4 regions of the Actinokineospora baliensis genome follow, and region 4 is predicted to be linked to each of the others. Evidence: riboswitches for the same ligand, from Rfam matches in the RefSeq annotation. Region 4 holds a riboswitch; each other region holds the start of a gene.

Region 1 (5,251 bases), 1.1 Mb from region 4:
GCGAAGCCAGCCGCAAGACCTGGGAGTGGGACGTGCCGATCAACTTCTACGTCCTCGACGGCAGCGGCTTCGTGATCAAGGCGGCCCGCCTGACGAGCAGCCGGGTGGCAGCCGGAACCGGAACCAGGCGGGTCGTGACCGGCGGGCTCTACCGCGTCTCGGGCAACTGGAAGTTCACCTTCCGCTGAGCATCCGCCGTCGACGCCTCAACGCGGTCGGTTGATCGTGTCGGAGGCGGTGTCGATTCGGGTGTGGAGGGTGGCTGGGAGCAGTTCGAGTCCATCATCGGCCAGGAGTTCGGCGGAGAGGGCGGTGTCGCAGGCCAGGTAGGACGAGGTCAGGTCGTAGTCGGTTTCGACAACCCAGGCGCGGGCCTGGGGCCAGATGTACTCGGGGTCCGCGATCCGCCTGCCCACGAGTTGGGACGCCGCTTCCACCGCGGTCTCGAACGCCTCGACCGGTGCCCGGTAGAGCAGCGGTGGTGAACCGAGCACCTCAGCCGCGAGTCCGAAGTAGACGAAGACCGGTTCTGTGGTGTGCCTGGCGAGGTGGCTGCGGAGCCGGTCGCGCACGAGCGGGTCCATCCTGCCCTCGTCGACCTCCCACCCGGTGTCCTGGTCGCCCGGGTGAAGGACCGGTCGGAGCGTGTTCCAGCCCAGTTCGGCGTGGTAGACCACCCCGGCCTTCTCGGCGAAGTGGCGCCAGGTCCGCCGCTCGGCGGTTGCTGCCCGGTCGGCTTCCCAAGGCACGAAAGGGGAGAACAACCGCAGATAGCAGGAGTAGCCAGGCGGCAGGATCGCGCTCAGTGGACACCCGTCCGCTCGTCGAGCGGGCTGCGGCAGGTCGACCAACCACCGCTCGGGCCCCAGCGGCAGCCGCTCTACTCCTGGTTGGCGCATATCGGACATCCTAGGCGGCCGCGTCAGCGGGAACCGGCCGTCCACTCGGCGGTGCCAAGGGTGGTGAAGTAGGTGTCGACCAGGTCGTCGGTCACCTCGGTGAGGGAGGCGGGGGTCCAGCGGGGTGAGCGGTCCTTGTCGATGATCTGGGCGCGGATGCCCTCGACCAGGTCCGCGGACCGCAACGCCCGGTGTGAGGTCCGGTACTCCTGGGCCAGCACGGTTTCCAAGGGCAGCGCCAAAGCCGTGCGCAACGCCCGCAGCGTCACCTTCAACGCCGTCGGTGATTTGCCCTCCATTTCCTTCGCCGTCGCGACAGCCGCTTCGCCGCCGTCGTGGAGGTTGGCGAGGATCTCCTCCACCGAGTCGGCGGCGTAGCAGTGGTCGATCCAGCCCTGGTCGGACGCGAGGCGGCTCGGTGGGGGAGTGTCGGCGACCGCGGCGATCGCTTCGCTCGGTGTGCCGGTGGTGAGGGCGTCGAGCAGGTCGGGGAAGCGGGAGCTCGGGACGAAGTGGTCGGCGAGTCCACAGTGGATGGCATCGGCCCCGGACACCGCGGTACCCGTCAGCGCCATGTGGGTACCCAACTGGCCGGGCGCCCGGGACAACAGGTAGGTGCCGCCGACGTCGGGGGCGAAGCCGATGCCGACCTCGGGCATGGCGACCCTGGAGCGCTCGGTGACGATCCGGTGGCTCCCGTGCGCGGACACACCGACCCCGCCGCCCATGACGATGCCGTCCATCCACGCCACGTACGGTTTCGGGTACCGGGCGATCAGCGCGTTCAGCCGGTACTCGTCAGCCCAGAACGCCAGTGACGCCGACCCGCTCGCCCGCGCGTCCTCATAGATCGACCGAATGTCCCCGCCCGCGCAGAGCCCCCGCTCGCCCGCCCCGTCGATCAGCACCGCACGCACCGCCGAGTCGTCGCGCCAGCGGTCGAGCTGCTCGGTGATCGCCAGCACCATCGGGTGATCGAGGGCGTTGAGCGCCCGCGGCCGGTCAAGCGTGACCCGGCCAAGCCCACCACGGACGTCGAACCGGACGTTGTCACTCACGACAGCCACCGAGCAATGGGCACGTTGTCTCCTTCGACATCGGGTAGGGGTAAACCGTAGCCGTGCGGGCGACCGTGATCGGTGCTGGACAGGGGCGGCGGTCCAGGGGCTAGGGTGGTGGTGCAGCTGGTTCGACCACCGCGTGCGGTGGTCGAGGCAAGAGGGAACCCGGTGGGAATCCGGGACTGCCCCGCAGCGGTGAGTGGGAACGACCGCCGTCATCGGCACTGGGCCCGGTGGGTCTGGGAAGCGACGGCCAGTAGGAACCCGGCGTGTGCCGGCGTGCCCGCGAGTCCGAAGACCTGCCCGCTGTGCGTCCCGCGACCGCGGGGCGCTGGCTGAGACCTCGCGGGTGGGTCTGTGCTGAACCGGCCTGGTTTGGCGTGCGCTCCTCGCGGTGGTCCACGTGGACTCGCGAAGGAGAGCCCCGTGACAAGCACCAGTCGTGCGACCGTGCACGGATACCCGCGCCAGGGTGCCAACCGGCAGTTGAAGAAGGCGACCGAGGCCTACTGGGCCGGGCGCACCGGCGCTGACGCGCTGCTCGACGCGGCCAGGGAGCTGCGGTCCCAGCGGTGGGCCGAGCTGCGGGACGCGGGCGTGGACGACATCCCGAGCAACGACTTCTCCCTGTACGACCACGTCCTGGACACGGCGTGGCTGCTGGGCGCGATCCCGGCCAGGCACGCTGCGGTGGCCCAGGGGCTGGACCGCTACTTCGCGATGGCGCGGGGGACCGCCGACGTGCCGCCGTTGGAGATGACGAAGTGGTTCGACACCAACTATCACTACCTCGTGCCCGAACTGGGGCCGGACACGACCTTCACGCTGGACCCGACCAAGCCGCTCACCGAGTTCGCCGAGGCCCTGGAGCAGGGGATCCTCACCCGCCCGGTCGTCCTGGGGCCGGTCAGCTTCCTCCTGCTCGCCAAGGACCCCACCGGCTCTGCCCAGCCGCTGGACCTGCTCGACCGGATCGTCCCGCTCTACGCCGACCTGCTCGGGCAGCTGCGTGCGGCAGGCGCGGAGTGGGTGCAGCTGGACGAGCCCGCGCTGGTCACCGACCAGCCCGAGGCGGTGCTCGAGCGGGTCGCCGAGGTCTACGCGGTGCTGGCCGCCGAGCGGGTCCGGCCCAAGATCCTGGTCGCGTCCTACTTCGACCGCCTCGGTGATGCCCTTCCGGTGCTGGCCGCCGCCCCGGTCGAGGGGCTCGCGATCGACTTCACCGGGCCCGCGGCGGCCAACCTCGACGACCTCGCCGCGCTGGGCGGGATCCAGGGCAAGCGGCTGGTCGCGGGCGTGGTCACCGGTCGTAACATCTGGGCGGCGGACCTGGCCGCCGCGCTGGGTGCGCTGGAGAGGCTGCAGGAGCTGGCGGGCACGGTCGACGTGGCGCCTTCGTGCTCGTTGTTGCACGTGCCGCTGGACGTCACCCTGGAGCGCGACCTCGACCCGGAGGTGGTCAGCTGGCTGTCGTTCGCCCGGCAGAAGCTCGCGGAGATCGTCACCCTGCGCGACGGCCTGGTCGAGGGGCGCCCGGCGGTCGAGGAAGCCCTGCGGCGCAACGCCGATCGGCTGGCCTCGCGCGCCGCATCGCCGATCGTGCGGGTCGCCGCGGTGCGGGACCGGGAGGAGGCGGGCGTAAGGCGCAATCGCCCCTATGAGGCGCGGCGGCAGGCCCAGCAGGACCGGTTGGGCCTGCCCGACCTGCCGACGACCACGATCGGGTCCTTCCCGCAGACCGCTGACCTGCGCAAGGCGCGCGCCGAGCTGAGGGCCGGGCGGCTGTCGGACGAGGCGTACCAAGAGGCGATGCGGGCGGAGATCCGGTCGGTGATCACCGACCAAGAGGAGCTCGGCCTGGACGTGCTGGTGCACGGCGAACCCGAACGCAACGACATGGTCCAGTACTTCGCCGAGCAGCTCGACGGGTTCCTCGCCACGCGGCACGGCTGGGTGCAGTCCTACGGCAGCCGCTACGTCCGGCCGCCGATCATCGCGGGCGACGTGTCGCGGCCCGCGCCGATGACGGTCCAGTGGTCGACCTACGCGCAGAGCCTGACGCCGCGCCCGGTCAAGGGGATGTTGACCGGCCCGGTGACGATGCTGGCGTGGTCGTTCGTGCGCGATGACCAGCCGCGCGGGGAGACGGCGCGCCAGGTCGCGTTGGCGTTGCGCGACGAGGTCGCGGACCTGGAGGAGGCCGGGATCGCGGTCATCCAGGTCGACGAGCCCGCCCTGCGGGAGACCCTGCCGCTGCGCACCGCCGACCGCGCCGCGTACCTCGACTGGGCCGTGACCGCCTTCCAGCTCGCCACCACCGGCGTCCGCGACGACACCCAGATCCACACCCACATGTGCTACGCCGAGTTCGGTGACGTGCTCCGCGCCATCATCGACATGGACGCCGACGTGATCAGCCTCGAAGCCGCCCGCTCCCAGATGGCCATCGTCGCCGACCTCGCCGCCGCCACCTACCCCAACGAGGTCGGCCCCGGCGTCTGGGACATCCACTCCCCCCGAATCCCCACCACCAACGAGATCGTCGGCTACCTGCGCACGGCCACCGCGGACTTCCCGGCCAACCGCCTCTGGGTAAACCCCGATTGCGGCCTGAAGACCCGCGGCTACCCGGAGGTCCGCGCCACCCTGGCCAACCTGGTCGCCGCGACCACCCGGGTGCGGGCCGAAGCGTGATCTCGCACCAACTATCCCCGCGGCGGGTGGGCAACCCACCCGCCGCGGGGGCGGGTCGCACCGTCCGCGAGCGGTTGGCCGCGGGCAAGGCCACGCTGTCGTTGGAGTTCATGCCGCCGCGCAAGGCCGGTGACGACCAACGGATCTGGGACACCGTGCGCAGACTGGAGTCGTTGCGCCCGGACTTCGTGTCCGTGACCTACGGCGCGGGAGGATCGACCCGCGACAACACGGTCGCGGTCGCCGAACGCATCGCCCGCGAGACCACGATGCTCCCCGTGGCCCACCTCACGGCGGTGAACCATTCGATCGGGGAACTGCGCTCCATCATCGGGCGCCTCGCCGACGCGGGTGTGGTCAACGTCCTCGCCGTGCGCGGCGACCCGCCAGGTGATGTCACGGGGGAGTGGGTGCGCCACCCCGCGGGGGTCAACTACGCCGCCGAGCTCGTGGCACTCCTGCGAGACCACGGCGACTTCTGCGTCGGCGTCGCCGCGTTCCCCTACAAGCACCCGCGTTCGGTGACGGTCGCCTCGGACACCGAGCACTTCATCGCGAAATGCCGCGCGGGCGCCGACTACGCCATCACCCAGATGG
Region 2 (5,251 bases), 1.4 Mb from region 4:
TTCGAGCAGCGGGAACAGCCGCAGTAGCGTTGCTTCTCGACTTGCCCACCATCGCGTTGTGCGCTGCCGTTTTCCTCGCAGGTGCGGGGGAAGGCGTGTTCCGCAGCGCCTACCAAGCCCTGGTCGGTGAGCTGGTCGCCGAGGAGCACAGGCACTCGGCGAACGCGGCCACGACGCTCAGCTTGCGCATCTGCCTGGTGGCTGGGCCCACCATCGCGGTCATGGCGCACAGCAGCCTGGGCGCGACCGCGAGCCTCCTGATCGCCGCTGGGTTGTGGCTGGTCTCCGCCGTGCTACCTGATCGACGTGGTGCGGCGCCTCAGGATACGGGTCGTACCAACGCTTTCGTCGACTTCGGCGAGGGCCTGCGAGAGGCGCGCAAACACCGGTGGTTCCTCGCCGGCCTGGTCGCCCTCGTCGTCTGGCTCGCCCTCGGCGAGGCAGCGAAGTACCTCATGCTCCCCATCATCGGCCAAGAACGCTTCGGCGGCGACTGGCTCATCGGCGCGGCCTTGGGCGCCTACTCTTTCGGCGCCGCAGGCGGGGCGGTGTTGATGAGCCGCTGGCGCCCACGACGCCCCGGCGTTCCAGCCATGATCATGCTGGGCAGCTACGGACTGGTCCCGCTCGCGCTGGCCTTCGCGCACCACAGCTGGATCATCATCGCCTGCTGCGCCATCGGTGGCGCGGGCATCGAGATCTTCAACATCCCCTGGTTCACGGCCATCCAACGCGAAGTCCCCCAACACCTCCAAGCCCGGATCTCCGCTCTCGACTTCCTCGTCTCCTACGGCATGAGCCCTCTTGGCTTGGCGCTGCTCCCCGCCGCGATCGACGCCGCGGGTGGCACGCTCGTCCTGACGGTGTGCGGGGTCGTGGTCATCGTCGCCGCACTGCTCACGCTTCTTGTACCCGGTATGGCCACGTTCACGGATCCACGCCAACCCGACCCGGCGAAGCACACCTTGGCCGCTGCCACGGCATGACGTGACTTGGCGGCCACCAACACTTTGTTGGTGGCCGCCAAGTCCGTGCTCGAGGTACGAATACTCGCCACCTGGCCGGGCCCGTTTGATCGTGGTGTGTAAGAGGTCCGCCTGTGGGATGGAGGCCAGCCCCGACATGGGAGTCGTGGGCGACTTGGTACGAGATGTTCAGCGTCGACCTCGAGAATGACGGAGACCCGGACGTCGGCGTGATCTCGGACCCCTTCGACCTTTCCGGCACACTCGACCTGCGGGTCCGGCACTTCCGCAACGACGGTGCGGGCAACTTCACCGAGGTGTGACCGATCGGTGAAGGTCCGCGGGTGTCGCCTGTGCGGCGTCGAACTCCTGGGTGACCAGGGCGCCGTTGACCGCGCCACCGGCCGCCGCGCCCGCTCCGATGGACATGGGGACGTTGGCGCCGGGGTTGACCACGTTGCCCACGGCCCAGATGCGGTCGCCGCTGGTTTTGCCGGTGAGGGGGTCGACGGCGAGGAAGCTTCCGAATGGGGTGTCCGCGCGGCGCAGGTTCAGGTGCTTGAGGCAGTCGTCGTGCGGTCGTGGGGTGCCGGTGGTGAACAGGGCGTCCACCGCTACCTCGGTGTCGCGGGCGGTGTGTACGACGAGGGGGCCTTCGCCGGAGACTGACACGACCGGGTCGGCTACGAGGTCGATCCCGCGTGAGCGCAGGCGGGCCTCGACCGACTCGTCCAGTGCGGGGGCGAAGACCGTGACCTGCGGGCTCCACTGGCGGATGAGCTCGGCCTGGTGCAGCCCGAGCGGTGAGGTGACCAACACGCCGAGGTGCTGGTCGCGGACCTCCCAGCCGTGGCAGTAGGGGCAGTGCAGGACACGGGCACCCCAGTGCTCGGCGAGACCGGGGATGTCGGGCAGGTCGTCGGACAGGCCGGTGGCCACGATCGCGGCCCTCGCCGAGATCTGCCCCGACCCGGGGACGGTGACCACGACCCCAGCTCCGGTCTCGTCGAGCCGTTCGACCCGGCCGGGGTGGAACTCGACGCCGTAGGACGCCGCCTCGGACCGGCCGCGCGCGACCAGTTCGCGGGGATCGACGCCCTCGTGGCCGAGCACACCGTGCATGTGATCGGCGAAGCGGTTGCGCGGACTACCCGCGTCGACCACCACTACCCGCCGCCGAGCACGGCCCAACATCAAGGCGGCACTCAGTCCCGCCACTCCCCCGCCGACCACGACCACGTCCCACTGTTCATCCATGCCGACCAGTTCACCCGCACAGCGGCCAGTACGCAAACCGGCTTGCCGTTCTGGCAAGGAGTGGTCGCGGCCGTGGCGGTTGCCCGCTCGTTCAGGGGTGACCCCAGGGGGTCGACATGGTCGGACTTCCTACTTTAGGGTGTCCTCAGGTCCATGGTGTCAGGGAAGCCGGTGCGAATCCGGCGCGGTCCCGCCACTGTGACCGGGGAGCGACGCCCCACTTCAAGGCCACTGGCGCGAGCCGGGAAGGCCGGGGCGGCCGTCGATCCGGGAGCCAGGATACCGGCCATGGACAGCCGTGTTCGTCCACGAGGATGGAGCTGAACGCATGCGGATTCGTCCTGCCTGCGCGAAAGTCGCCGACCGCCCGCCTCCGGCGCGGTAGGTCCGTCCTGCCCTGAGCCCGGTCGCCCCACGAGGCGCGACCCGGGCGGTTCAGTCCTGCGCTCCTTCGCGAAAGGCATGCCATGACCACCGAACTCCACCACTTCGTCGCCGGGAAACCGGTTCCGGGAACATCGGGCCGCTTCGGCGACGTCTTCGACCCCAGCACGGGTGCCGTCCAGGCCAGGGTTCCGCTGGCCACCGCGGCCGAGGTCGGCGCCGCGGTTGACGACGCGGCTCGTGCGCAGCGCGAGTGGGCGGCGTGGAACCCGCAGCGCCGTGCCAGGGTGCTAATGCGGTTCCTCGAGCTCGTCCGATCCGAAGAGGACAGTCTCGCGCGGTTGTTGTCCTCCGAGCACGGCAAGACCGTCGCCGACGCGAAGGGCGACATCCAGCGGGGGTTGGAGGTCGTCGAGTTCGCGATCGGCATCCCGCACCTGCTCAAGGGCGAGTACACCGACAGCGCGGGCACCGGCATCGACGTCTACTCGATGCGCCAACCGCTGGGCGTGGTGGCGGGCATCACCCCGTTCAACTTCCCCGCGATGATCCCGTTGTGGAAGGCCGCGCCCGCGATCGCCTGCGGGAACGCGTTCGTGCTCAAGCCCTCCGAGCGCGACCCGTCGGTGCCGCTGCGGTTGGCGGAGCTGTTCAGCGAGGCGGGTTTGCCGCCGGGGGTGTTCTCGGTGGTCAACGGGGACAGGGAAGCGGTGGACGCGCTGCTGACCGACCCACGCGTCGAGGCGATTGGGTTCGTCGGCTCGTCGGCGATCGCGGAGTACATCTACTCGACCGCCGCCGCGCACGGCAAACGCGCGCAATGCTTTGGCGGCGCCAAGAACCACATGGTCATCATGCCCGACGCGGACCTCGACCAGGTGGTCAACGCGCTGGTGGGCGCCGGGTACGGCTCGGCGGGCGAGCGGTGCATGGCGATCTCGGTGGCCGTTCCGGTCGGTCAGGCGACCGCGGACGCGCTGGTCGAGCGCCTCGCCGAGCAGGTGCGAACCCTCAAGGTGGGCGCGGCCCTGGACGAGACGGCGGACTTCGGGCCGCTGGTGACCGCCGAGGCGGTGAACCGGGTGCGCGACTACATCGACATCGGGGTGGCCGAGGGGGCCGAGCTGGTCGTCGACGGGCGTGGCCTGGTCGTTCCCGGCCACGAGAACGGGTTCTTCCTCGGCGGCAGCCTGTTCGACAAGGTCACGCCCGAGATGCGGATCTACCGGGAGGAGATCTTCGGCCCGGTGCTGACGATCGTCCGCGCGGACGACTACGAGGCCGCGCTGCGGCTGCCCAGTGAGCACGAGTACGGCAACGGCGTGGCGATCTTCACCCGCGACGGCGACACCGCGCGCGACTTCACCGCCAGGGTGAACACCGGCATGGTCGGGGTGAACGTGCCGATCCCGGTCCCGATCGCCTACCACACCTTCGGCGGCTGGAAGCGGTCCGGTTTCGGCGACCTCAACCAGCACGGGCCGGACTCGATCCGCTTCTACACCAAGACCAAGACGGTCACCTCCCGCTGGCCGTCCGGCGCAAAAGAAGGCGCCAGCTTCGTGATCCCCACGATGAAGTAGGCGACCGATGAGACTGACCGACGAACAGCGCGCGCTGCGCGAGACAGCGGCCGACTTCGCCGCCGAACACCTGGCCCCGCACGCGGTGGAATGGGACCAGGCCAAGCACTTCCCGGTCGACGTGCTCCGCAAAGCGGCCGAACTGGGCCTCGGCGGCCTTTACCTGCCCGAGGAGGTGGGCGGGTCCGAGCTCGGCAGGCTCGACGGCGTGCTCGTGTTCGAGGCGCTGGCCACCGGCTGCCCGTCGATCGCGGCGTACGTGTCGATCCACAACATGGTCGCCACGATGATCGACCGCTTCGGCACCGACGACCAGCGGCACCGCTACCTGCCCCGGATGTCCACCATGGACGCCATGGGCAGCTATTGCCTCACCGAACCCGACGCAGGCTCCGACGCCGCCGCGCTGAGCACCCGGGCACGCCGCGACGGCGACGAGTACGTGCTCGACGGGGTCAAGCAGTTCATCTCTGGCGCGGGCACCTCGGACGTCTACGTCGTGCTCGCCAGGACCGGCGGGCCGGGGGCGCGTGGGATCTCCGCGTTCATCGTCGACCGGGACACCCCCGGTGTGTCGTTCGGGCCCAACGAGGCCAAGATGGGCTGGAACGCCCAACCCACCCGCCAGGTCCTGTTCGAGGGCGCTCGCGTTCCCGCGTCGGCGATCCTGGGCGGCGAGGGCGTCGGGTTCGCGGTCGCCATGTCCGCTTTGGACGGTGGGCGGCTCAACATCGCCGCCTGCTCGCTCGGCGGCGGCGAGGCCGCGCTCGGCAAGGCGGTGCGGCACCTGACCGAACGCTCGGCGTTCGGCGCGAAACTCGTCGAGGCGCAGGCGTTGCGGTTCCGGTTGGCGGACATGCGCACCGGCCTGGAGGCGGCACGGACCCTGTTGTGGCGGGCCGCGGACGCGCTGGACCAGGGCGACGACAACGCCACCCAGCTCTCGGCGATGGCCAAGCGGCTGTGCACCGACACCGGGTTCGACGTGGCCAACGACGCGCTGCAACTGCACGGCGGCTACGGCTACCTCACCGAGTACGGCATCGAGAAGATCGTCCGCGA
Region 3 (5,251 bases), 2.4 Mb from region 4:
CACGTGCGGCTCTGACCATCCCAGCTTCGCCCCGGCGGCCGAGGCGATCATCACGTGTTCGCGTGATCCTGCCGCCAGACGGTCTACTGTGGACCTGCGGTCTCCTTGTGGCGCGGCCAGATGCCGTGTTCCAGCTGCCAGGCAAGCCGTTCGTGTGCCGCCTCGGCCGATATCCGGTGTGACACTTCGCGAACGGCCTGCGTGGGAAGAGAGTTCGCGTGGCCAGATCTTGTGCTCTGATTGCCGCGCCAGCTGTTCGCGCGCCGCCTCGCTCGAGGCGCACGGCGCCGCGCGGGCCACGTTCGACTGCCCCGTAGCGGAGACAACGGTGTGGCCGCGTCACCTCGCCCCAGTCCGGCCTGCTGTTCGCTCTCCGCAGTAGTCGGCCGGTGGTGGAGGCGGCTATCACCTGCTCGCCCGATTCCGCCGCCAGTTCGTCGACTATGGGCATCGGAGTTCGCTGTGGCGCGGCCAGATTCCGTGTTCCGGCCGCCAGGCAAGCTGTTCGTGTGCCGCCTCGGATGACACGCGGTGCGATATCTCCCGCACCGCCTCGGTCGAGGTGCCCGGTGCTCGTGCGCCTTCGTGGTCGGCCAGTCCGCGCAGGTAGTCGGCCACCAGCAAGGGCTCGTCGGCGATGTTGAGCACCGCGCCGCGCAGGCCGCGTTCCACCGCCGCCGCGGTGGCTGTGGCGAAGTCGGCCGTGTGCACCAACGAGACGTACCCGTCGTTCGGGTGGGGGTGGGCTGTGCCCGCGCGGATCCGTTCGCGGATCGTGTCCTGGGTCGTTCCGGCGCCGACGAACCGGGCGCCGCGCAGGATTGTCCATGCCACTTGATCTCCGCCGATGTCGCGGACCGCCTGCTCCATCGCGGCCACCGGTGCCACGATCGAGGCGCGGGCCGGGTCTTGGTCGAACGGGGCGGTTTCGGTCAGCCAGTGGTCGCCGCCGTCGGCGTAAGCCATGGTGACGCTCATCTGTACGACAGCGGGGACGTCCGCTGCCACCACCGCCCGCATCAGTCGGGCTGTGCCTTCCACGCGCAGGTTGGTGTTGCGGTCCCAGGCGCCCGGTGCGGTGAAGTCGCGGGGGATGGCCGTCGCGGCGTTGACGACCACGTCGACCCCGGTCAGCGCTTCGGTCAGCCGGTCGGTGATCCCGGGGTCGAGTAGGTCGGCGCGGACCCGGCCGACCCCGGGCGGGAGGCGGTCCAACCGCGCTCCCGGGGACATCACGACCACCTCGTGGCCGCGTCGCACCAGCTCCGGCACCAGGTGGCGGCCCAGCACGCCGGTCGCGCCGACGGCGAAGACGCGCACGCCGCTCACCCGCTCAGCGCGTGGGCGAGTTCCGGTACCACTTCGGCGAAGTCGCGCGGTGGCCGCCCGGTCCAGTCGAGGACCGCGGTGCTCACCCGCTCCGCCGTGCCCGCGCGCAGCGTGCTGTAGAGGCCGATGCGCGCCGCGACCGCCCAGTCCGGCATGCCGTTGCCCAGCATGACCGCCGCCGCGTCCGCAGGCGAGATGTCGACGTGGGTGATCCGCCGACCGACCACTGTGGACACCAGCGCGGCCAGCGCCGGGTAGCTGATGGCCCTCGGTCCGGTCAGCTCCAGCACCTGGTCGTCGGTGCCGCCCTCGGTGAGCACAGCGGCGGCCACCTCCGCGATGTCGCCAGCGTCGATCATGCTGACGCGAGCGTCGCCGACCGGCAGCACGATCGCGTCCCGCGCGCGGATGGTCGGCGCCCACTGCGCCACGTTCTGCATGAACGTGTTGGAGCGCAACAGGGTGTACCGCAGCCCGGACTCCAGCACCGCCTGGTCGCCCTCGCCGTGCTGGCGGTGCACCGACACCGGTGACGCGGGATCGGCACCCAGCGCCGACATCCGCACCACGTGCTGAACCCCGGCGCGTTTGGCGACGTCCACCAGGCCCCGGTGCACCGCGCCCTGGTCCGGGTGCAGCGGGGTCAGCAGGAACAGGTCGCTCACGCCGTGCAACGCTTCGCGAAGGCTCTCCGGCCGCTCCAGGTCCGCTTCCACGACCTCGACCAGCTCCCCGGCGGGCCGCCGTCCGCCGGGGCGAACGACCGCGCGCACCCGGCAACCGCGGCCGACCAGCCGCGACACCAACCGCAGGCCAACGGTTCCGGTGGCCCCGGTGACCGCGATGACCATCTACGCCGCCTCGAGCGCGTCCGCACCCGCGCGCTCCAGCGCCTCGGGCAGTTGGTCCTTCTCCGCGGCGTCGGCGAGCAGTTCGCCGAGCGCGGGTGCCATCTTGAACAGGTTGTGCCCGGCGATGGTCGTCACCCCGGGTCGGTGCCAGGCCCGCAGCGCGTCGCTTCCCTTGGGCAGCTTGGTCATCACGCACACCCGCGCGCCGACCGGCTCCGGGTCCAAGCCGGGCAACGCCTTCGCCACGTACGCGCTGACCCGCCGCACGTGCTCCTCCATGTCGGTGCCCGGGGGGAGCCCGCCGTCCGGTCCAAAGGGGACATCGACGGCGGGGCCGATCATCCCGACCACGTACGTGCCGGTCGCGCCGATGGGGGAGCCGTACACGTTCACGCCGAACTCGCCGGAGATGTCCACCCAGCAGGGCAGCGGCGTGCCTGCGAACTCCGGGCGCACCCGGAAGTGCGGGCGCGCGTGCAGCGCGCTGCGCACCGGGATGTCGAACCCGACGCTCGCGCCCAACCGGGTCACCGCCGTGCCCGCGCAGATCACCACGTGCCTGGCCCGGTAGATCGCCTCCGTGGTCTGGAACTCCGCTCCGTCGCCGTCGGAAGGCACCGTGACGCTGTGCACGTCGGCCTGGACGATCCGGTCGCCGACCCAGTGCGCCAGCGCATCGATCGTCCGCTTCGCCCTGATCGCGCCCGCGCCCGGGTCGACCAGCAGCGGCGTGCCCACCCGCGCCAGCGCGGGGAACACCTCGCCACCCACCGCACCGGGGACGAACGAGTGCTCGACCCGCTGCGCCGCCATCCCGGTGACGTGCGAATGGTCCATCCCGTGGTACACCGCGCCTTCCGGCCCGATCAGCTCGCGCCCGAGCCGCTGCTCCCAGCGGGCGAACCCGCGCCGCCCCTCCACCGCCATCGCCACGTGCAGCTCGTTGTCGTGCCGGTGCCGGAACGTCCTGGTGAGACCGCCCGAGAGCCCGGCGCCCGGCGGCCGCCCGTCGAACACCAGCACGTCGGCCCCGCGCCGCACCAGCGCCTCGGCCGTGGCCAGCCCCAGCACCCCGGCCCCGATGACCGCGATGTCGACTTCCCGTCGGTGAGTCATGTCCCTCTCCCGCGCCGAAGGTCCACCCCTACCCCTCCGAGCCTCGCGCCGAGGGCTCCCCTGCTCCATCCCGTGTTCGCGTGATCTGCCGAGAACCAGGCCCCGCCCCGCTCGGGGCCTGGGCGACACACCCACTACATGTGGGGTCCCGGAACCGTCGGGACGGCCATGTATGGTGCCGACAGCTGGTTCGGCCGCTCAGCCAGAGCGGTCGTCGCAAGAGGGAACCCGGTGCGAGTCCGGGACTGCCCCGCAGCGGTGAACGGGAACGAAAGCCGTCAACGAAGCACTGGACGCCCGCGTCTGGGAAGCGACGGCCGGTAGGCGCCTGCCCAGGCACGCCCGTGAGTCCGAAGACCTGCCAGCACCCCGCCCGCGACCCGCGGGCGGGTGTCCGCGGCCCCGTGGGAGGGCGTGAGGACGTGGCGGTCGCGCGCGCCCGTGTCCTCCTCGACCCCGGGGCCCAGGCTCGCGAGGAGACAGGTTGTGACGACCGTCGACACGGTCACCACCATGCGGGTGCGCAAGCGCGACGGGGCGCTGGAGCCCGTCGACGTCGACAAGATCGTGCGCGCCGTGCGGCGCTGCGCGGAGGGGCTGCGCGAGGTCGACCCGCTGCGGGTGGCCACCAAGACGATCAGCGGTCTCTACGACGGCGCCACCACCGCCGAACTGGACCGGCTGTCCATCCAGACCGCCGCCGAGCTCGTCGCCGAGGACCCCGAGTACTCCCGGCTCGCCGCCGGGCTGCTCAGCGCCTACATCGACAAGGAGGTCCGCGGCCAGGGGGTGCACTCGTTCAGCCAGAGCATCGCCCTCGGGCACGCCGAGGGCCTGATCGGCGACAGCACCGCTCGGCTGGTCGCGGCCAACGCGCGCAAGCTCGACGACGCCATCGACCTCACAGCGGACCGCCGGTTCGAGTACTTCGGCCTGCGTACCGTCTACGACCGCTACCTGCTGCGGCACCCGTCGCGCCGCAGCGTTGTCGAACTGCCGCAGTACTGGCTGCTGCGAGTCGCGTGTGGCCTGTCGCACACCGCCGCCGAGGCGATCGACTTCTACCGGCTGATGTCGTCGCTGGCCTACCTGCCCAGCTCCCCGACGCTGTTCAACTCCGGCACCGTGCACACCCAGATGTCCTCCTGCTACCTGCTGGACTCCCCGCGCGACGAGCTCGAGTCGATCTACGAGCGGTACGCCCAGATCGCCAGGCTCTCGAAGTTCGCGGGCGGCATCGGCGTGCAGTGGTCGCGGGTCCGCTCGCGCGGCGCGCTGATCAGGGGCACCAACGGGCACTCCAACGGGATCGTGCCGTGGCTGCGCACGCTCGACGCCTCGGTCGCGGCGGTCAACCAGGGCGGGCGGCGCAAGGGCGCGGCGTGCGTGTACCTGGAGACCTGGCACCCCGACATCGAGGAGTTCCTGGAGCTGCGCGACAACACCGGGGAGGACGCGCGCCGCACGCACAACCTCAACCTGGCCAACTGGATCCCCGACGAGTTCATGCGCCGGGTCGAGGCGGACGCGGACTGGTCGCTGTTCGACCCCGACGAGCTGCCCGAGCTCGTCGACCTGTGGGGCGACGACTTCGACCGCGCCTACCGGGCCGCCGAGGAGGCCGGTCGCGCGGTGCGCACGGTCAAGGCGCGCGAGCTCTACGGCAAGATGATCCGCACCCTGGCGCAGACCGGCAACGGGTGGATGACCTTCAAGGACACCGCCAACCGCACCTGCAACCAGACCGCCGAACCGGGCGACGTGGTGCACCTGTCCAACCTGTGCACCGAGATCCTGCAGGTCACCAGCGACGACGAGACCGCGGTGTGCAACCTCGGGTCGGTCAACCTCGGCGCGCACGTGCTCGGTGACGAGGTGGACTGGGAGCGGCTGCGGTCCACTGTGCGCACCGCGGTGGTGTTCCTGGACCGGGTGATCGACATCAACTACTACCC
Region 4 (5,251 bases):
CCAGCTCGGCGACGACCTCGTCAATGCGCTGCACGGCAAGGTGCAGCACCATCGTCGCGTGGGAGCGACCTAGCGTGTCTAGGTCCTCACCCGGAGGCATAGGCGTCGCGCGGGCGGCAGTTCGAGTGAGCACCACGGTCTGCCCTAGGGCGGGCACGGTCAACTCTTGCCGAAGGGACGCGGCAGCGGCGGCGAAGGCGGGCACGCCAGGAGTCACGTCATAAGGCACCTCAGCGGCGTCCAAGCGGCGCATCTGCTCGGCCATAGCGCTGAACACCGAGGGGTCCCCGGAGTGCAACCGAGCGACGTCGTGGCCAGCGGTGTGCGCTGCCACCATCTCGGCGACGATCTCGTCCAGCGTCAGGTTCGCCGTGTCGACCTTGCGAGCCCCGGATGGGCACACCGCCAGCAACTCTTCGGGCACCAGCGCACCCGCGTAGAGGCAGACCGGCGCGGCAGCGATGAGGTCGCGCCCGCGCACGGTGATCAGGTCAGCCGCACCCGGGCCAGCCCCGATGAAGTGCACGGTCATGTCCGCTCCTTGCTCGCGACCCACTGCGTGACCGGCATGGCCTGCCGCCAGCCGGTGAACCCGCCGACCGGGGCGGCCCGCCCGACGGACAACCGGGTCAGCGTCCCGCCGACCTCGGCGTACCAGCGCGCGACGAGCACCTCCGACTCGAGCGTCACCGCGTTCACCACGATCCGCCCACCCGGCCGCAGCGCCGCCCAGCACGCGGGCAGGACACCCTCGACCGTCACTCCCCCGCCGACGAACACCGCGTCCGGCCGCTCCAGCCCGGCCAACGCGTCCGGCGCCGAACCACGGACCAGGACCACGCCCGGCACTCCCAGCGCGGCCGCGTTGCGCGCGACCCGGTCGGCCCGGTCGTCGCGCGGCTCGATGGCGATCACCCGGCACGCGGGGTGCGTCCGCGCCCACTCGATCCCGACGCTGCCCGACCCCGCGCCGACGTCCCACAGCAGCTGCCCCGGCTCGGGCGCCAGCGACGACACCGTGACCGCCCGGACCTCGCGCTTGGTGATCTGCCCGTCGTGCTCGTAGACGTCGTCAGGCAGGCCAGGCACGCGCGGCAGCCGACGAGCGCCGGGATCGGCCACGCACTCGATCGCGACGACGTTGAGCGGCGACACGTCGTCCCAGTCGGTGCCGATCCGCTCGCCCGGCCCACCCAGTTCCTGCAAGACCGTGACCGCGCTCGCACCGAACCCGCGGTCGCGCAACAACGCGACCACCGCCGCGGGCGTTGCACTGTTGGCGCTGAGCACGAGCACACGGCGTCCCTGGTGCAGCACGGCGTGCAACCGCTCCACCGGCCGTGCGACCGCGCTGACCACGGCCACCTCCTCGACCGCCCACCCGAGCCGCGCGCACGCCAGCGACAGCGACGACGGGTGCGGCCACACCCGGACTTCGGCGAACCGCGACAGCGTGGTGCCGATGCCGTGGAACATGGGGTCGCCACTGGCCAGCACGCACAGCACCCGGTCGCGGTAGCGCTCGAGCAGGCCGGGGATGGCCGGGACCAGCGGCGAGGGCCACGCGACCCGTTCGGCGGTGACCTCGGCGGGCAGCAGGTCGAGCTGGCGGGCCGACCCCAGGACGACTTGGGCGCGGTCCAGCTCGGCGCGCGCCGCGGGCGAGAGCCCGACCACACCGTCCGCACCGATTCCCACCACCGAGACCGCCACGGGCCCAGACCCTAACCGACCCGAGATCCCCACCACGTGCCTTGGCCGCGAGCCCCGCCGGATGCGACGATGCCTGGCGAGCCAACTGAAGACAGAACAGCAGGTGTGCGAGGAAGCCGGTGCGAGTCCGGCGCGGTCCCGCCACTGTGACCGGGGAGTGCCGTCCCCACGCTGGCCACCGGGGCGACTCGGGAAGGCCGGGGCGGCGCGGCGATCCGGGAGCCAGGACACTCCGCCCGCTGACCCACCGACCCGGGCGCGGACCCGGAGTGAGGAACGACGTGACCCGTCCAGCCCTGCCCGGCTACCCGTTCTCCGCGGTCGTCGGCCACGCCGACCTGCGGCTGTCCCTGTTGCTCAACGCGGTGCACCCCGGGATCGGCGGGGTGCTGGTGCGCGGCGAGAAGGGCACCGCCAAGTCGACCGTGGTGCGCGCGCTGGCCGCGTTGCTGCCCGTGGCGGGCGTCGTGGCGGACTGCCGGTTCTCCTGCGACCCGGCCGCGCCCGACCCGGCCTGCCCGGACGGCCCGCACTCGGCCCCCGACTCCGACACCCGCCCGGCGCGGCTGGTCGAGCTCCCGGTCGGCGCCACCGAGGACCGGGTCATCGGCTCACTGGACCTGGAACGCGCGCTGACCGAGGGGGTCCGCGCCTACCAACCGGGTCTGCTGGCGGCGGCGCACCGGGGGGTGCTCTACGTCGACGAGGTCAACCTGCTGCACGACCACCTGGTGGACCTGCTGCTCGACGCCGCCGCGATGGGGCGCGCGCACGTCGAGCGCGAGGGCGTGTCGGTCTCGCACGCCGCGTCGTTCCTGCTGGTCGGCACGATGAACCCGGAGGAGGGCGAGCTGCGGCCGCAGCTGCTCGACCGGTTCGGGCTCACCGTCGAGGTGCGCGCCGCCCGCGACGTGGACACCCGCACGGAGGTGATCCGGCGGCGGTTGGCGTTCGAGGCCGACCCGGCGGGCTTCGCCGATGCCTGGTCCACTTCGGACGCGGAGCTGGCCGCGCGGATCGTGGCCGCCCGCAAGGCACTGCCGGAGGTCGTGCTGCCCGACGCCGAGCTACGCCGGATCGCGGCGGTGTGCGCGGCGTTCGACGTAGACGGCATGCGCGCGGACCTGGTGGTTGCCCGGGCTTCGGTCGCGCACGCGGCGTGGCGCGGGGCGGGCGCGGTCGAGGAGATCGACGTCGAGGTGGCCGCCCGGCTGGCCCTGCCGCACCGGCGCAGGCGTGACCCGTTCGACGAGCCCGGACTGGACCAGGAGCAGCTGTCGCAGGCGTTGCGCGACGCCGCCGAGGAGGCCGACCGGGACCCCGACGACAGCGGCCCCGGTGGCGGCGCTCCGGAACCGGGTGAATCCGAGGCGCCCCAAGGGGATCAGGGCAAGCAAGACGCCGAAGCACCCCAGGGCGGCGACCAGTCGCAGGCGGCTTCGCGGCCGGACGAGGCGTTCCGGGCCAGGGTGCTGCAACTCGACGGCGTCGGCGAAGGCGCGCCGGGCAGGCGATCGCGGTCACGCGCCGGTTCCGGCCGGGCGCTGCGCGCGGCGCAGAACCAGGGCACCGGAATCCACCTGGTCGGCACGCTCACCGCAGCGGCGCCTTTCCAGCACACGCGGGGTCGCAGCGGTCCGGGGATCGTGGTGCGGTCGGGGGATGTCCGGCGCGCGGTGCGGGAGGGCCGGGAGTCGAACCTGGTGCTGTTCGCGGTGGACGCGTCGGGCTCGATGGCCGCCCGCAAGCGCATGTCCGCGGTGACCGGCGCGGTGATCTCCTTGCTGCGCGACGCCTACCAGCGCCGGGACAAGGTCGGGCTGGTGACCTTCCGCGGCGGTGAGGCCGTGTTGTCGTTGCCGCCCACGTCGTCGGTCGAGGCCGCTGTCGCGCGGCTGCGTGATCTCCGCACCGGCGGGCGCACCCCGCTGGCGGACGGGTTGTTGCGGGCGCGGAAAACGCTTGCCATTGAACGGATGCGTGACCCGAGGCGGCGGGCCCTGCTGGTCGTCGTGACCGACGGCCGCGCCACGGTGGCGGTGAACCGGGACGGGCGCACCTCGCACGACGCCGTCGGCGACGCCATGCGCGCGGCGGCCGCACTCGCTGCCGACGGGGTGGTCAGCGTGGTCGTGGATTGCGAGAACGGGCCGGTTCGCTTGGGGTTGGCCGACAATCTCACGGCGGCGCTCGGCGGAACCGGTCTCCGACTCGCGGAACTGTCCGCCGACGCCGTCGCCGGTGTGGTCCGCGCGGCGCGCGCCGCCTGAGGGGAGTCGTTATGCCACAAGGGAAGCCGGAGGTTGTCCCGCAAGACGGGCTCACCACCCGGCAGCGGCGGAACCGGCCGTTGGTCGTGGTGCACACCGGGGAGATGAAGGGCAAGTCCACCGCCGCCTTCGGATTGGCGCTGCGCGGGTGGAACCAGGGCTGGTCGATCGGGGTGTTCCAGTTCGTCAAGTCCGCGAAGTGGCGGGTCGGCGAGGAATCCGCGTTCCTGGCGCTGGGCAAGCTGCACGAGCAGACCGGCGAAGGCGGGCCCGTCGAATGGCACAAGATGGGCGCGGGGTGGTCGTGGTCGCGCAAGGCGGGCACCGAGGACGACCACGCCGAGGCCGCGCGTGAGGGCTGGGCGGAGATCACCCGCAGACTGGCCGCGCAGCAGCACGACCTGTACGTGCTCGACGAGTTCACCTACCCGCTCAAGTGGGGGTGGATCGACACCGACGAGGTCGTGGCCACCCTGGCGTCCCGACCGGGCCACCAGCACGTCGTGATCACCGGCCGCGACGCGCCGCAGTCCCTTGTGGACGCTGCGGACCTGGTGACGCACATGACGAAGGTCAAGCACCCGATGGACTCCGGCCACAAGGGCCAGAAGGGCATCGAGTGGTAGCGCGGGTCGTCATCGCCGCTCCGGGCTCCGGCAGCGGCAAGACGACCGTGGCGACGGGGCTCATGGCCGCGCTGCGCGCGCGTGGGCACGTGGTGGCGCCGTTCAAGGTCGGGCCGGACTACATCGACCCCGGGTACCACACGCTCGCCTCGGGGCGCCCCGGCCGCAACCTCGATCCCGTGCTGGTCGGCACCCACCGCATCGGACCGCTGTTCCGCCACGGCGCGACCGGCGCGGACATCGCCGTGGTCGAGGGCGTGATGGGCCTGTTCGACGGGCGGGTCGGGCACCACGTCGAGGAAGGCGGGCTGGGGTCGACCGCGCACGTGGCCGGGCTGCTCGCGGCGCCGGTGCTGCTGGTGGTCGACGCGCGGGGGCAGAGCACGAGCCTTGCCGCGCTACTGCACGGGTTCCGGTCGTTCCGGCCCGGGGTGCGGATCGCCGGGGTGGTGCTCAACCGGGTCGGGTCGGACCGGCACGAGCAGGTGCTGCGCGAGGCCTGCGGCGAGGTCGGGCTGCCGGTGTTGGGGGCCGTGCGGCGGGCGGGCGAGGTGGATGTACCGTCGCGGCACCTGGGTTTGGTCCCGGCGGCCGAGCACGGGACGCCCGCGGTGCGGGCCGTCGCGGCGATGGCGGCGTTGA

The links. A riboswitch is a leader RNA that binds a small molecule or an ion and turns the genes downstream of it on or off. The one in region 4 is predicted to bind cobalamin.
Region 1: linked by a shared signal. The riboswitch ahead of metE (5-methyltetrahydropteroyltriglutamate--homocysteine S-methyltransferase) and the one ahead of JOD54_RS26930 (magnesium chelatase subunit D family protein) in region 4 are both predicted to bind cobalamin.
Region 2: linked by a shared signal. The riboswitch ahead of JOD54_RS21140 (CoA-acylating methylmalonate-semialdehyde dehydrogenase) and the one ahead of JOD54_RS26930 (magnesium chelatase subunit D family protein) in region 4 are both predicted to bind cobalamin.
Region 3: linked by a shared signal. The riboswitch ahead of JOD54_RS17245 (ribonucleoside-diphosphate reductase subunit alpha) and the one ahead of JOD54_RS26930 (magnesium chelatase subunit D family protein) in region 4 are both predicted to bind cobalamin.

Annotation. Positions count from the first base shown of each region.
Region 1 is NZ_JAFBCK010000001.1:4,976,758-4,982,008, forward strand. It holds gene JOD54_RS22760 (hypothetical protein) at 1-188, shown strand, start outside; gene JOD54_RS22765 (hypothetical protein) at 207-899, opposite strand; gene JOD54_RS22770 (enoyl-CoA hydratase/isomerase family protein) at 923-1,966, opposite strand; cobalamin riboswitch at 2,068-2,281, shown strand; gene metE (5-methyltetrahydropteroyltriglutamate--homocysteine S-methyltransferase) at 2,387-4,654, shown strand; gene JOD54_RS22780 (methylenetetrahydrofolate reductase) at 4,681-5,251, shown strand, end outside.
Region 2 is NZ_JAFBCK010000001.1:4,617,707-4,622,957, reverse strand. It holds gene JOD54_RS21155 (MFS transporter) at 1-986, shown strand, start outside; gene JOD54_RS21150 (hypothetical protein) at 1,151-1,288, shown strand; gene JOD54_RS21145 (NAD(P)/FAD-dependent oxidoreductase) at 1,275-2,222, opposite strand; cobalamin riboswitch at 2,353-2,527, shown strand; gene JOD54_RS21140 (CoA-acylating methylmalonate-semialdehyde dehydrogenase) at 2,690-4,189, shown strand; gene JOD54_RS34410 (acyl-CoA dehydrogenase family protein) at 4,197-5,251, shown strand, end outside.
Region 3 is NZ_JAFBCK010000001.1:3,651,366-3,656,616, forward strand. It holds gene JOD54_RS17230 (NAD-dependent epimerase/dehydratase family protein) at 442-1,320, opposite strand; gene JOD54_RS17235 (SDR family oxidoreductase) at 1,326-2,180, opposite strand; gene JOD54_RS17240 (NAD(P)/FAD-dependent oxidoreductase) at 2,181-3,296, opposite strand; cobalamin riboswitch at 3,466-3,676, shown strand; gene JOD54_RS17245 (ribonucleoside-diphosphate reductase subunit alpha) at 3,783-5,251, shown strand, end outside.
Region 4 is NZ_JAFBCK010000001.1:6,050,063-6,055,313, forward strand. It holds gene cobM (precorrin-4 C(11)-methyltransferase) at 1-532, opposite strand, end outside; gene cbiE (precorrin-6y C5,15-methyltransferase (decarboxylating) subunit CbiE) at 529-1,713, opposite strand; cobalamin riboswitch at 1,798-1,967, shown strand; gene JOD54_RS26930 (magnesium chelatase subunit D family protein) at 1,995-3,983, shown strand; gene cobO (cob(I)yrinic acid a,c-diamide adenosyltransferase) at 3,995-4,609, shown strand; gene JOD54_RS26940 (cobyrinic acid a,c-diamide synthase CobB) at 4,603-5,251, shown strand, end outside.